DNA from 4 places in the Mycobacterium botniense genome. Region 3 is predicted to be linked to each of the others. Evidence: riboswitches for the same ligand, from Rfam matches in the RefSeq annotation. Region 3 holds a riboswitch; each other region holds the start of a gene.
The links. A riboswitch is a leader RNA that binds a small molecule or an ion and turns the genes downstream of it on or off. The one in region 3 is predicted to bind magnesium.

Region 1: it holds a riboswitch for magnesium, as region 3 does, so the genes downstream of both, G6N08_RS14675 (Rv1535 family protein) here and G6N08_RS15480 (PE family protein) in region 3, are expected to answer to the same signal.
Region 2: it holds a riboswitch for magnesium, as region 3 does, so the genes downstream of both, G6N08_RS05640 (PE family protein) here and G6N08_RS15480 (PE family protein) in region 3, are expected to answer to the same signal.
Region 4: it holds a riboswitch for magnesium, as region 3 does, so the genes downstream of both, G6N08_RS16620 (stealth family protein) here and G6N08_RS15480 (PE family protein) in region 3, are expected to answer to the same signal.

What each region holds. Positions count from the first base shown of each region.
Region 1 is NZ_BLKW01000004.1:996,829-999,029, forward strand. It holds gene G6N08_RS14670 (flavin-containing monooxygenase) at 1-633, shown strand, start outside; M-box (ykoK) riboswitch at 773-942, shown strand; gene G6N08_RS14675 (Rv1535 family protein) at 1,238-1,489, shown strand; gene ileS (isoleucine--tRNA ligase) at 2,093-2,201, shown strand, end outside.
Region 2 is NZ_BLKW01000002.1:1,194,693-1,196,893, forward strand. It holds M-box (ykoK) riboswitch at 278-446, shown strand; gene G6N08_RS05640 (PE family protein) at 903-1,205, shown strand; gene G6N08_RS05645 (PPE family protein) at 1,162-2,201, shown strand, end outside.
Region 3 is NZ_BLKW01000004.1:1,188,681-1,190,881, forward strand. It holds M-box (ykoK) riboswitch at 294-466, shown strand; gene G6N08_RS15480 (PE family protein) at 768-1,067, shown strand; gene G6N08_RS15485 (magnesium transporter MgtE N-terminal domain-containing protein) at 1,152-2,201, shown strand, end outside.
Region 4 is NZ_BLKW01000004.1:1,432,502-1,434,702, forward strand. It holds gene G6N08_RS16620 (stealth family protein) at 1-1,051, opposite strand, end outside; M-box (ykoK) riboswitch at 1,130-1,305, opposite strand; gene prcA (proteasome subunit alpha) at 1,413-2,153, opposite strand; gene prcB (proteasome subunit beta) at 2,150-2,201, opposite strand, start outside.

The DNA.
Region 1 (2,201 bases), 190 kb from region 3:
CTGCGCGAGAAACTGCGTCCGGACTACCGGGCCGGCTGCAAGCGGTTGATCATCTCGGCGAACTTCTACCAGGCCATCCAGCGGCCCAACGCCCATCTGATCACCGAGCCCATCGAGCGCGTCGAGCCCGAGGGGGTGCGCACCGCCGACGGCGTGCTGCATCGGCTCGACGTGCTGGTGCTGGCCACCGGCTTCCAGGTGGATCGCTTCCTGCGGCCGATGCAGGTCAGGGGGCGCGCAGGTGTCTGCCTCGACGAGATGTGGACGCCGCGTCCCTACGCGTACTTGTCGGTGTCAGTGCCCGATTTTCCCAACCTGTTCATGCTCAACGGGCCCAACGGCCCGGTGGGGAACTTCTCGCTGATCGATGTCGCCGAGGCCCAGTTCGGCTATCTCATACAGCTCATCGAGCTGTTGGCGCGCGGCCGGTATTCCCAGATCAGCGCCAGCCACCACGCCACGTCCCGTTTCGAGGCCGAGCGGGTGGAAGCAGCTCGCAAAACGGTGTGGGTGACCGGGTGCCGCAGTTGGTACCTCGATGACCGCGGGGTGCCGGTGGCCTGGCCCTGGAGTTTCACCCGTTTCCAGGAGGCCATGGCTCGCCCAGACCTGGCCGACTACGAACTCATCTAGTCCCGCGTAGTCCCGCGTAGTCCCGCGTCGACCACAGGGCCTGTGGCGACCTGGGTAGAGGTCATGAATCCGTAAAGAATCAGCGACATCGACCGGGACTAAATTGACCTGCTCACGTTGTTCGTGCATCATCGGAGAGGTAGCACCTCGTTAGGCGAGGCGGCCACACGGATATAGGCCACTGACCCCGAACGTCGAGAGACGCCCAGGGTCAGGACAGCTCCTCCCGGCTTAAGGGTTGAGCCCAAGTGGCTTCCGGGTTTCCGGATACGGCGTGTGGTGTCGAAGCTCTGACGAGTGGGGTGCGGTCTTCGGCTCTTGCCGGATTCTGTGCTCCTTTGCGTGCTGGGACGTTGTGCGGGTTGCCGCACTGGTGCTGCGAGGAGGTGAGGGACTAATGAGTTCCAGTTCTAGTCCGGGTCGATATCCGGGCCTGGTTTCGTCCCGATCCGGTCTCCGGCACGGCGTTTCCAGCTAGACGGGGCTAGCACACACGCGAGTTGCCTCAACGGCCAGGCGGTCTGCCTGGCGCCGGGAACCGTTTACGGGGCGGAACAGTCAGTCACGTCAGTGTCCGATTGATTTCCGTGTAGAGGAGGCAACCATGACTGCTGTTCTGTGGGACGACGTAGACACGAGAGTGCCCGCCCCTGCTGCCCGTGCACCGCAGCTCAGGGCCGTTCCGGCGCCGGAGTCGGCGGCAGCGCCGAAGAAAGTGGTCAAGCGGCGCGACACCCAGCCGTTTGGTGTCGGAGGAGACCCGCTGGTGGAAGGTGCCGCGTGGTTGTTGTGCATCCCGCTGCGCCAGCTCTACGCCGCCCTGCTGCGCGTGGGCGTGCTAGAGGTCTTGGCTTGATGACCGCCGAGTCACCGCTCCCCGCCGGCGCGTTGAGTGATCAGACGTCCAAGGGGTTGCCACACGGCAGCCGTCGTGCTGCCGTGTGGCAACCCCTTGGCGTGGCTGGGCTGATCACGCTGCGCACCGCACTCGGCGACGGTGACCCTCGCTGAGGGGATTTCACCAACGGCGACCCGTGCCGGGAAAACGCCGCGGCGAGCGGTGCGCTTCGCGCTGACGGGGGCGGCTGCGTGCTCGCCGAGGCGGGTGTCAACATCGCCGGTCGGTGCGCGCTTGACCACCGGCGGAGCCCCCGCACCGAGATCGCCGCAGAACCCGTGGGCATAGCTGGGGTGTGGACGATATCGGCGCACCGGTCCGGGCCGGCGGGCGTGGGGCGGTGGCTGCCCGTAGAATTGGCACAACGGCGTCGATCCGGCCATCACCGGGGAGCCTTCGGAAGAACAGCCAGCCAGGCCCAGTAGACCCGAACGGGTAGGCCCGTCACAGCCCTCAATTGAGCGGCCGCGTGCACGCGCGGCAAGCGGGGTGGTACCGCGGCGCTCGCGCACCGGCGCGTCGTCGTCCCCGGGCCCGGCAGTTGGCACAGGAGACGACACAGTGGCCGCGCACACCTACCCGAAGCTGGCCGGCGGGGCACCCGATTTCCCGGCGCTGGAACTCGAGGTGCTCGAGTACTGGGCCCGCGATGACACCTTCCGCGCCAGCA
Region 2 (2,201 bases), on a different contig from region 3:
CGACTTCGAGAGCGGCCGCGTTCGCGCTCATCGGTATCTCCTCCCTCAGCCGGTTCGCGATGAGCCCTAAGACGGAACAGGCCCTAACACGCACGGGGCCGACTGACGCCTTCGACACCGCGCGATATCGGCTGGGTAGCTTGTCGGGCACGTGCCATCTCCAGTCATGCCAACCCTACCTTGCATATAGGTAAGGCTTCCCTATCGCTCACTCAAAAGTGTTGAGGCACATCACGTTAGCTTGACCAGTCCGAGTGGTCGTGCCAGTATTACCACGCGTGCACCTCGCTAGGTGAGGCTTCTGCACCGGACACAGGCCACTGACCCCGAACGTCGAGAGACGGGTCAGGACAGCTCCTCCCGGCCTAAGGGTTGAGCCCAAGTGGCTTCCGAAGATTGATCGGATACGCCGTGCAGTGCCGAAACCCGGACGAGTGGGGTGTCGCCGCGGTTGATCGTCAGGTGGCCCGACCCTTTTGTGCGACGTATCGGCATCCCTTGTGCCCTGGCCGTGAGGAGGTGAGAGCGAGATGAGTCCTAGTGATAGTCCCTATCCGAGTTCGGTGACCGTTTTGCTCAGATCAGTCCTCGGTTTAGTCCTCTTTAGCTGAATCAGACTGCACTGACCGAGCGTTCACGGGCACGCTTTGTTTTGCTATGCGCGCGTGTCGATTCCGAACCTAGGATTCTGCAGTTCTCGAGTTCTGGTCGCATCGTTACGGGAGGTTGTGATGTCGTTGCCGCCGCTGTGCCGAAGCTGTTCGCGGGTGTTGCCGGCGATGGTTCGCACTGCATCACCCACCTCTGGGCAGACGATGCCGAAGCTGTAGGCGTGGCTTTATCACCGACCTCGGACGCCACCGGCGCGGAGGTTAACTGCTGCACTGATAAGGAGAAGTTCGATGGCTTTTGTTGTGACACAACCGGAAACGCTCGCAGGTGCGGCGGGCGACTTGGCACGGATCGGGTCGGCGGTAGCTACGATGAACGAGGCTACTTGGGCACCGATCACTGGTGTGGTGCCGCCCGCCGCCGACCAGGTTTCGGTTTTGACGGCGCTCGAGTTCGCCGCCTACGGCCAGCTATATCGGATGCTCAGCGTTCAGGCTGAGCAGGTTCTCGACGCGTTCGTCGCTACCTTGAGGGACAGTGCTGGATCGTATGCGCTCACCGAAGCCGCCAACACTGTTGTCGCCGGGGGGTGAGGTGGTGATCGGTGTGTGGGATTTCGGGGCGCTGCCTCCAGAGATCAATTCCGGCTTGATGTATGCCGGTGCGGGCTCGTCTGCGTTGATCGCTGCCGCAAACGCGTGGGCCAGCTTGGCCCAGGAACTCGACGCGGCCGCAAGCGGCTGCGCCGCAGTGCTATCCAAGCTGACAAGTGACGCGTGGAAAGGACCGGCAGCGGCGGAGATGGCCAGCGCAGCGGCCCCCTACGTGGCGTGGCTGCACGCCAGCTCCGACCGTGCCGCCCGGGCGGCCAGCAGTGCCGCCGCCGCCGCCAACGCCTATCAGACCGCGTATGCGGCCACCGTGCCACCAGCGGTGATCGCTGCCAACCGGGCGCAGCTGGCGGCGCTGGTGGCCACCAACGTGCTGGGCCAAAACACCCCGGCCATCGCGGCCACCGAAGCCCACTACAGTCATATGTGGGCCCGCGACGCCACCGCCATGTACAGCTACGCCGGTCACTGCGCCGCCGCAGCGGCTCTCGACCCGCTGACCGCGCCCCCGGCCACCACCACCCCCGTCGGGCCGGGCGCCCAAACCGCTGCAACCGCACACGCCGCCGCGGCCGCCGCCAGCCAAACCACCCTGTCCCAACTCATCACCACCCTGCCCACCACGCTGCACACACTCGCCACCCCCTCGGCGCTAAGTTCAGCGTTGAATTCGCTGAACGTCATCGATCCGGCGAACGCCTCGTCGGCCTCAGGTTTGTCCGGCCTGCTGAATATGCTCAGCGGCCGAACCGGATCGTCATTAGGCGCCTTCCTCAACTCAGAAACACTCTCGTCCGCTTTCTCCGGTGGGTTTTTCAACCCAGAGGGCTTCCTGTCAGCGTTTCACGCATTTGACTGGATTGCGATCTACGCGGCCACCGATTACGTGCACAGCGTTATGGGCGCAGGAGCAGGCGGAGGTGTCGGGGGAGTCGGCGGGGGGGCGATATCGCAGATGGGCAGCGTCACTGCGGCCCC
Region 3 (2,201 bases):
GATCGGCACGCTCGGGTCCTGCGCCCCAGAGCAGGCTGGGCCGGCAATCGGATGCCAGATCCACTCCACGTGCGATTTCCCGGTTGGCGGGCCAAGCCGGCTGTCAGCAACGACTCTGCTGCCGTGTGCTTTTGGCGCGACGCGAATCTGCGTGAGCAGCCGGGTCCGCCACTGAGCTGCGATGAGCTCTGCACCCGCCGACATCAAGGCTGTGCACCCCGGTAAGCCAGTTCTGCGTTGTATCCGCGCTGTCGGGTTGACTCCGGCTGGCCTTAGTGCCACCATTGCCGATGCATGCACCTCGCTAGGTGAGGCGTCTGCACGGATACAGGCCACTGACCCCTAACGTCGAGAGACGCCCCGGGTCAGGACAGCTCTTCCCGGCACAAGGGTTGAGCCCAAGTGGCTTCCGGATCCGATCCGGATACGCCGTGCAGTGCCAAAGCTCTGACGAGTGGGGTACCTCATCCGGCTGATCCGCCGGTTGGACCTTGCCCCGTTGTGCAACCTGAGTCCATCCGCGTGTGTCCTGGCCGCGAGGAAGTGAGAGCGAAATGAGTTCCAGTGATCCTCCTTATCGGGGTTCGGTAGCCGTTTCGTTCGAGCCCGAGCCTGGCAACATATCCGTTTTCTGAATCGGCTCGCGTCGCTTCAGATCGTTAATTTCAGTCCACGCTTTGTGGGCTCGCCGAATTTTGTCCTGCCCTGAAAACCGTGAGGCGGTTTCCGCGGATTGCATTGTCTTTTGAATTTGAAAGGGACGCCCGATGTCTTTCGTGACCACACAACCCGAAATGCTGGCCGCGGCAGCCAGCCAGTTACAGGAGATCGGCTCCGCGCTCGCTGCGCAGAACGCGGCTGCTGCGGCCCCGACGGCCGGAGTGGTGCCCGCTGCGGCCGACGAGGTATCCGCAATGACGGCAGCACAATTCGCAGCGCATGCCAAGGCGTATCAGGCCGTCAGCGCACAAGCCACTGCGATCCACAACATGTTTGTGACTATCTTGCGGGTCAGCGCCGACTCCTACGGCGCCACCGAAGTAGCTAACGCGGCGACAGTTCTGTGAACGTTTGGGATACGCGTCTGCCGGATTTTGCCCGGTATTTCTGACCAACACGCAACGCGTGAAAAGCATCGAGAAGGTACCGCCATGAACATGCCAGCTGTCGAACCGTGCGATGTCGGCACCAGCCGCTCAGTCATCCATTTGTCGCAGTTGCTGCGGAGCCCTGTGATGACGCCTTCTGGTGAGGCAGTTGGCCGAGTTGATGACATCATTGTGCGGCTACGCGGCGCGGAGGCTTATCCGTTGGTGACCGGCCTGGTGGCCGGTGTCGGTGGCCGGCAAGTCTTCGTGGGTAGCCAGTCCATCGATTGGTTCGGTCCGGACTGGATAACTTTGAGCCACAATGAGATTGATCTGCGTCGTTTCGAGCGCCGCCCTGGTGAGGTGCTGTTACGCGCCGACGTGCTGGGCTATCGGCTGATCGACGTTCCCGCAGGCAAACTGGTCCACGCCTACGATGTCGAGCTTGAACACAACACAGAAGGCTGGGTGCTCAGGCGGCTGGACACCCGGCGCCCACCACGTCTGTTCGGACTGCTCAAGACTCCCGGCGGTCATCCTGCCCGCGACTGGAAGGCCTTTGAGCCGCTGATCGGGCATAGCTGGTCGATGGCCGTGCGCCGGGTTTCTGGGCGAGTGGCGGCGCTTAAGCCAGCGCAAATCGCCGATCTGCTCGAAGAGGCCGACCAGGCCGAAGGCGGGGAAATCCTGGACCGAGTTCGCTGCCACCCGGAGCTGGAAGCCGACGTTTTCGAGGAACTCGATCCGGACAAGGCCAGCCGACTGCTCGACGACATGCCCGACGACGAGGTGGCCGGCCTCCTCAGCCGGATGCGCGCCGACGACGCCGCCGACGCGATCATCGACCTACGCCAGTCCCGCCGCCGGCGGGTTCTCGATTTGATGCCTGGTCCGCAATGCCTAAAAATCCTGACCCTTTTGGGCTTTAACCCGAATAGCGCGGGGGGATTGATGACGGTCGACTTCGTCTGCTGCGACACGCAAGCCACGGTCGCAGACGCGCTCGCCGTGATCGGCAGTGCGTTGACAATCCAGCCCGAGGCGCTTTTGCAGATGCACGTCCTCAATGATCGGGGTCGGCTGAGCGGTGTGGTTTCACTGGTTGCGTTGGTG
Region 4 (2,201 bases), 240 kb from region 3:
CGTTCTCGTAGCCGCTGCGCTCGGCGTGGTTGGCGCCGAGCCCGATGCGCACACCGGCTTCGATGAACTTGGTGACTCCACCCGGGGAGAAGAACATCGTCGGCGACACCGGCCGGCCAAAAAACATGTCGTCGTTGGAGTACAGGAAATGTTCTGCGAGACCGGGAATGTGGTGCAGTTGCGTTTCCACTGCGTGGCTGTTGTACACCGGCAGCACCGACACGTCGGTGAAGTGCTCCTCGGCGCGCACAATCGTGACTTTGGGGTGCGGGGCAAGCCAGTGCGGGACCCGCGAGTCGGTGGCGATGAAAATCCGTCGCACCCATGGCGCGAAGGCGTGCACCGACCGCAGGGCGTATTTGAGTTCGTCGACATGACGGATGCGTGCATCGGAATCGTCACCCTCGCCGAGCGGGTAATTCGCCATCGCTGCCGCGCGGCGGGCACGGAACTCCGGGTCGTTGCCGTCCACCCAGGAGAACACCATGTCGATGTCGAAGGTGATGTCATCGGCATGCGGGGCGAACATCCCCGCGATCGTCGGCCACGTGCGGCCGTGCAGCTCGACGGTGGTGTACTCGATCTCGCTGAGCATTAAGGTTTTGCGGGTCAGCGAGTTTTCGATCGGGCAGATGGCCTGTTCTCCGTCGAACACCCAAAACTGCAGCTCCACTCCGGCAGACGCACCGTAACGCATACCCGAGCGGGGGCATTCGCGCCGCCGGAACACCCGCAGCAGCCTCGGGTCGGGGTCCACCGAGAGCAGCCCGTCACCCAGATACACCGAGCGGCGCCCGGTTCCGTCGAGGATCTTGGCGCGCAGCGGTGCCTCCAGGCACGCCGCCATCAAGACGTCGGCAACCCGGGCGCGCAAGGCGATGTCAACCACCAGCGCCGGGCGTCCTTCCGCACCGCGAATAAGCAAGAACGGGATACCAGCCCGATCCAGCTCTGCGCGGATAAACAGCAAATCTTGCGTCATCGCCTCATACGGAGTCAGGCGCACACCCTGGGTCGAGCTGACGACGGGCGCGTCGATCATGCTGGTCATGGGAACACCTGCCTTCCGTACTCGATGTCGGTCAAATCGCGCACACAGAGGGATCCCGCTGACGCGGTCGAGCGGCGGCATTGCCCTCACAGGTTGAGCTTCGGCACTGGTCGACGTATCCCCAGCAACACCTGGGAAAGCCACTTGGGATCACCCCTTAAGCCGGGGAGATCTGTCCTGATCTTGGGCGTCTCTCGACGTCGTCAGATCAGTGGCCTGTGTTCGTCCAGAAGCCTCGCCTAACGAGGTGCTCCCGCAAGGTAGCACCGATTCCACCGCTGGGCAACATGGTCGCGAACACGGCCGACACCGCCGCAGTTGTGCATGTGCGGTGTCTGCACAACTCGCCGTGGGCGGCGAGCTACCCGGACGACTTCGGGCGGCTCGCCTGAGAACCCTGCGCGGCGGGCAGCAGCGATTCCAGCGCGGGACCGGTGATCCGCCGAAACGCCCGCCGCGGGCGATTCTGGTCCAGGACGGCGACTTCCAGGGTGTCCACTCCCAGCGGCCGGGGCTCTGCGCCGTTGGCGTCGGTCCGCAAGGCGTTCACCGCGATGCCGACTGCGTCGGCGAGGCCGGCGTTCTCCGTGTAGGACTCTTTGAGTGCGTCGGCGATCGGCTCGGTCGTGCCGCCCATCACCACGAAATGCGGCTCGTCGTTGATCGACCCGTCGTAGGTGATCCGGTACAGCTCAGGCGGCTTGCTCTCGCCGTAGTGCGCGACCTCGGCCACGCACAACTCGACCTCGTAGGGTTTGGCCTGCTCGGTGAAGATGGTGCCCAGTGTCTGCGCGTAGACGTTGGCCAGCTGCCGGCCGGTGACGTCCCGGCGGTCGTAGGCGTAGCCGCGGGTGTCGGCGAACTGGATGCCACCGCGGCGCAGGTTGTCGAATTCGTTGAACTTGCCGGCAGCCGCGAAACCCACCCGGTCATAGAGCTCGCTGATCTTCTGCAGGGACCGCGACGGATTCTCGGCAACGAACAACACGCCGTCGGCATATGCCAGCACCACCACGCTGCGGGCCCGCGCGATGCCCTTGCGCGCGAGCTCGCCGCGTTCGCGCATCAACTGCTCGGGCGATATGAAATATGGGAAACTCACTTCTGACTCCGCGGAGCGTCCGCGTCCGGACCGAAAGTATCGGAGCGG